DNA from 2 places in the Paenibacillus sp. FSL H7-0690 genome. Region 2 is predicted to be linked to the other one. Evidence: predicted binding sites of a transcription regulator. Region 2 holds the regulator's gene; the other holds the start of a gene.
What was found. Region 2 encodes Rex, which represses fermentation and respiration genes when NADH is low (regulators of the CRP and FNR family bind a similar motif). Its sites were predicted from a motif close to TTGTGAAATATTTCACAA; they were not measured.
Positions count from the first base shown of each region.

Region 1: a site for Rex is predicted at 1,288-1,305, ahead of pflB (formate C-acetyltransferase). Genes of this name have one in related genera too.

Region 1 is NZ_CP150281.1:4,972,135-4,975,281, reverse strand. Features, by position in the region: gene adhE (bifunctional acetaldehyde-CoA/alcohol dehydrogenase) at 1-1,143, shown strand, start outside; gene pflB (formate C-acetyltransferase) at 1,398-3,147, shown strand, end outside.
Region 2 is NZ_CP150281.1:4,675,077-4,678,223, reverse strand. Features, by position in the region: gene dinG (ATP-dependent DNA helicase DinG) at 1-704, shown strand, start outside; gene MHI32_RS20615 (redox-sensing transcriptional repressor Rex) at 835-1,488, shown strand; gene MHI32_RS20610 (amidohydrolase) at 1,475-2,776, shown strand; gene MHI32_RS20605 (DUF5590 domain-containing protein) at 2,949-3,147, shown strand, end outside.

The sequences.
Region 1 (3,147 bases), 300 kb from region 2:
CCAATGATGGTTAAGCTTGGATATGTTGAGAGAGTTGAACATTACCTGCGTCAACGCCAAACTCCTGTAGCAATCGAAGTGTTCTCGGAAGTTGAACCAGATCCATCAACAACTACAGTTGAAAAAGGTACTGCAATGATGAACAGATTCCAACCGGACTGCATCATCGCACTTGGCGGTGGTTCCCCAATGGATGCTGCAAAAGGAATGTGGTTATTCTATGAACATCCAGACGCAGACTTTAATGGTCTGAAACAAAAATTCATGGATATCCGTAAACGGGTTTACAAATTCCCTAAACTTGGAAACAAAGCTAAGTTTGTAGCGATTCCAACTACTTCGGGTACAGGTTCGGAAGTAACATCTTTCGCAGTTATTACCGATAAAACAACTGAACAACACACTAAATATCCTTTGGCTGACTACGAGCTAACTCCAGACGTAGCTATCATTGATCCAGAGTTCGTATATAGCTTGCCAAAAACTGCTGTAGCTGATACAGGTATGGACGTATTGACACATGCCATCGAAGCTTATGTATCTGTTATGGCGAGTGACTACACGGATGGTCTGGCAATTAAAGCAATCCAATTGGTATTCCAATACCTTGAAAAATCGGCTCTTGAAGGCGACAGAGTTGCCCGTGAAAAAATGCATAACGCATCAACACTTGCTGGTATGGCCTTTGCTAATGCTTTCCTGGGTATTAACCACAGCTTGGCGCATAAATGGGGCGGTCAATATCACACTGCTCACGGTCGTACTAATGCGATCCTTATGCCACACGTTATTCGTTACAATGCTAAGAAACCTACGAAGTTCGCTTCGTTCCCTAAATATTCACATTTCGTAGCTGACGAGCGTTATGCAGAAATCGCCCGTATTCTGGGATTGCCAGCTCGCACAACTGAAGAAGGTGTAACTAGCCTGATCAATGCTATTCGCGACATGAACAAAAAACTGGGTATCGAAGAATCCTTCCAACAATTGGGCTTTGATCCTAAGGATTTTGAATCCCATGTAGATTACTTGGCTGACCGTGCATTTGAAGATCAATGTACAACTGCCAATCCTAAGCTGCCGCTGGTATCTGAACTCGCAGATGTATATCGTAATGCTTTCTACGGAAGATTTGATAATTAATATTTGGTTAAGTAGATAATAGGATGGTTGTGGATTAGATATAAGTGACAAATATCACCGGAAAGGTGATATTTGTCACAGTCTATTTATAGAAAATAAACTAAAATGTTTATATAAACAACGGTCCCATATATGGAACAATGATTGTGAATTTTCGAACAACCATATTTTTCTTGGGATCACGAGACACGGGATCAACCTTCAAGCCCGCGATCTCTACAAATATAATATAAATATAGATGGAGGGATTTAGCATGTCGGTGATTGAAAAAGATGTACAAGAAGTGAAATCCGGTTGGAGAAGTTTTACAAAAGGTAAATGGTCCAGAAAAGTTGACGTTAACAACTTTATCGCAAGCAACATTAAGCCTTATGAAGGAAACGAAGAATTCCTCGTAGGACCTACTAGTAACACAACTGAACTGTGGAAGATTATTTCCCAATTGAGCAAGGAAGAAAGAGAAAGAGGCGGCGTATGGGATGTTTCCCTAGATACTGTCTCCACAATCACTTCACATGCTCCAGGCTACATTGACAAGGACAAGGAACAAATTGTAGGCGTACAGACTGATGCTCCTTTCAAACGTTCCATCCAGCCATTCGGCGGGATCAAGATGATGGTTGATGCTACGAAGGCTTATGGCTTCGAGCTTCCACAAAACATCGTTGACATGTTTACGAACATTCGCAAAACGCATAACCAAGGCGTATTTGATGCATATACACCAGACATGAGAGCTGTGCGTAAATCCGGCGTAATTACAGGTCTTCCTGATGCTTACGGACGCGGACGCATCATCGGCGACTACCGCCGCATTGCTCTGTACGGTATTGATTTCCTCATTAAAGACAAAAAACAACAACAAACTGAGCTTGAAGTAGATTCCATGACTGAAGATATCATTCGTTTGCGTGAGGAGCTGTCCGAGCAAATTCGTGCACTTGGCGAATTGAAAGAAATGGCAGCTGCTCATGGTATGGATATTTCCAGACCGGCGACCAACTTCAAAGAAGCTACTCAATGGGTATACTTCGGATATCTGGCAGCAGTTAAAGAGCAAAATGGTGCGGCGATGTCCCTGGGCCGTGTGTCCTCTTTCCTGGACATCTATGCAGAACGCGATATTGCTGAAGGTACTTTGACTGAAGAACAAGTACAAGAAATCGTCGATCATTTCGTAATGAAACTGCGTATCGTGAAATTCTTGCGTACACCTGACTATAATGATCTGTTCTCCGGCGACCCAACATGGGTAACTGAATCCATCGGTGGTATGGCTGAAGACGGAACAACTCGTGTTACTAAGAACAGCTTCCGTTTCTTGAACACCCTGTACAACTTGGGTCCAGCTCCGGAACCAAACTTAACTGTACTGTGGTCCGAAAAATTGCCTGAAGCCTTCAAAAAATATTGTGCTAAGGTTTCCATCGAAACTAGTGCAATTCAGTATGAAAATGACGATGTAATGCGTCCATACTGGGGTGAAGATTATGCGATTGCTTGCTGCGTATCTCCAATGCGTATCGGTAAACAAATGCAGTTCTTCGGTGCTCGTGCCAACCTGGCAAAAGCATTACTGTATGCTATCAATGGTGGTGTGGATGAAAAATCCGGAGCACAAGTTGGACCGGAATTCCCAGCGATCACTTCTGAATATCTGGATTATGACGAAGTAATGAAACGTTTCAAACCGATGATGGAGTGGTTGGCTAAGACTTATGTTAACACTTTGAACATCATTCACTATATGCATGACAAATATTCTTACGAACGTATCGAAATGGCGCTGCATGACCGTGACATTCTGCGTACGATGGCTTGTGGTATTGCTGGGCTGTCCGTTGCAGCTGACTCACTAAGCGCAATTAAATACGCCAAAGTAAAACCTATTCGTAACGAACAAGGTATTGCGATCGATTTCGAAACAGAAGGCGAATTCCCTTGCTACGGTAACAATGACGATGCTGTTGACAGCATCGCAGTAGAATTGGTTGAAACCTTCA
Region 2 (3,147 bases):
TAATGACCTCACTCCTTCCATCTCCCTTTAAATATCGCGAGCAGGCACTGCTAGTTATACCGCGTGATTTTCCTAGTGTGAAGGGGAGTGTGGGCGATGCTCGATTTGTCGATACACTCGTACAGTCATTATCGGAAGCTGCTAAAACAACACGTGGGCGGATGCTGGTTCTGTTTACTTCTTATAAAATGCTGCGTCAGGTATATGATCCGCTTAAAGAGGCTTTGGCCTCACAAGAGATTACGGTGCTTGGTCAAGGCGTGGAAGGTGGCAGCCGGAGCAAGTTGATCCGCCGCTTTCAGGACAGTGCAGCATCCGTATTGCTGGGGACGAGCAGCTTCTGGGAAGGTGTAGATATTCCAGGTGAAGCACTGACTTGCCTGGCCATCGTGAGACTTCCGTTTCAACCACCGAATCACCCGTTGGCGGAAGCGAAGTCGGAGTTATTGCAGGCCCAGAAGAAGAATCCGTTCATGAAATTATCTGTTCCTCAAGCGGTTATTCGTTTTAAGCAGGGATTCGGAAGACTGGTTCGCACGGCGCAGGATCGTGGAATAGTTATTGTTTATGATACAAGGGTTATTGAATCTCATTACGGGAAGTATTTCCTTTATTCATTGCCTGGTCCCAAAATGGAGCATATGCTTACTGATCAAATGGTCCCTCGCATAGCGGAATGGCTAGAGGATGGCGGCGCTTCTTAAAACGCTCGTCTTCAGTTTAGCTCCTCCTTATCCTTAAGGGCGGTGTGTTACAGTCCCGTCCTTAATAAGGAGAGGTAGACGTTTGAATATGGATTTTCACAAGAACATTACTATTTTTAGGAGGAAAAATATGAAATCGGATAAAATATCAGAAGCCGTTGTTCGCAGACTGCCTGTGTACTTGCGTTTTTTGAATGATCTCCAGAATCGCGAAATATTAACAGTTTCCTCTCAGGAACTTGGGCAAAAGCTTGATCTTAATCCCGCACAGATTCGTAAGGATTTAGCATATTTTGGTGACTTCGGCAGAAAAGGTATCGGCTATGATGTAACGTATCTTATTGAGAAAATCCGTCATATCCTGAAGCTGGATCAACAGCTTAATGTAGCTTTAGTTGGAGCAGGTAATCTCGGACATGCCTTGTCTAATTACAATGCATATCTCAAAGATACTATGAAAATCACGGCTATATTTGATTCGTACGCTCCTAAGGTTGGACGTAAGATCAACTCCCTTACTGTGCAACCGATGGATGAACTAGGCAGCACAATTCGTGAGCAAGGTATTCGCATTGGCATTATTACCGTACCTGATTCAGAAGCTCAAAATGTAGCAGATATCCTCATTTCTTCTGGGATTGAAGCGATTTTGAACTTTGCCCCTGTGATTCTGAAGACACCACCGAATATCCGGGTGCATGCAGCTGATTTTACAACTGATCTGCAAAGTCTTGCTTATTACTTGCGGGATGGAAAGGAAGAAAGTGAACATGAACAACAATAAAACGATAATTAAGGGCGGGTATTTTCTGACTCCGGGAACGGATGAGCCGGTTCTGAGTGGATATATGACTATTGAAGATGATTTAATCACTTACATAGGAAAAGAAGAGCCTCAGATGGAAGCTGGAGTGCAAGTGGTTGATGGCAGCCGTCTGCTGTTCATGCCTGGACTTGTAAACACACACGGTCATGCGGCGATGTCTTTGCTGCGTGGATATGGAGATGATTTAGCGCTACAAGTGTGGCTTCAGGAGAAGATGTGGCCAATGGAGGAAAAGTTCACCGGTGATGATGTATACTGGGGAACCTCCTTATCTGTATTGGAAATGCTGAAGGGTGGAACTACGACCTTCCTCGATATGTATGATCATATGGACCGAGTAGCCGAGGTAGCTGAGTTATCAGGTATCCGTTCCGTATTGATGCGTGGTGTGATCGGGTTATGTCCAGAGGATGTACAGAATCACAAGCTTGCGGAAGCGATTTCTTTTGCCCGTAACTGGCATGGAAAGGCTGACGGTAGAATTACTACTATGATCTCGCCACACGCCCCTTATACTTGCCCTCCTGACTTCCTGGTTAAGTTCGTGCAGGCAGCGCATGATCTGGATTTACCGATGCATACGCATATGTCCGAAACGAAACGTGAAGTGGAACAAAATGTGGCGGATTACGGGTTGCGTCCTGTAGCTCACTTAGAGAAGCTTGGAATGTTCACACGTCCCTCGATAGTTGCACATGGTGTTCATTTAAATGATGAAGAGATTGAGATCTTGGCTCGCCATAATGTGGGTGTATCTCATAATCCGGGCAGTAATTTGAAGCTGGCTAGCGGAGTGGCTCGGGTTACTGATCTTCTAAAAGCTGGTGTGAAGGTGTCTCTTGGCACGGATGGCGCGGCAAGCAACAATAACTTGGATATGTTTGAAGAGATGCGGCTTGCAGCTCTCATTCATAAGGGTGTCAGCGGTGATCCAACGGCTGTCCCTGCTCCAGAAGCTCTGCGTATGGCTACAGAATATGGCGCGAAGTCCATCTTTTTAAATAATGTAGGCAGACTTGCTGTAGGGATGAAAGCTGATTTCATTGCTATTGATATCGATCAGCCGCATTTGCTGCCACACACAGATCTGTTGTCTCATGCAGTTTACTCTGCTAGCGCTAAGGATGTTGAGCATGTGTGGGTGAATGGTAAACAGGTCATCAAGCATGGACAATGCTTAACCCTGGATGAGGAAGCTATCCGGCGTAAAGCGCAAGAAGCCTTCGAAGGTTTATTGAAGCGTTAAGTCTGGAGAATAACGAATAAATAATAGGCTGTGACTTTTTGCTTTTAGCAAAAGTTGCGGCCTTTTGTGCATTTTTAAGACTGGGAAAGCTAGAAAATTATGAAATTTTGGATAAACACGCGGGTGTGTTATATAATCAAAAAAGATATATTACTAGAAAGGGAGCTGTACCTTGAAGAAAAGGAAAAAATGGATCCTCCTGGGGTCAGTTCTGATTCTGCTCCTGGGGTTTGGACTTATCCAGTTCTATGCCTATATTATGAAAGATCAATGGAACGAGCGTGATATCGCTAAGGATGTTGCCAAAACCAGAGCGGGTCTAACAGAGGTAACCAAAGCACAAAAATCGGTTTGGGATGAAAATGCAGTGT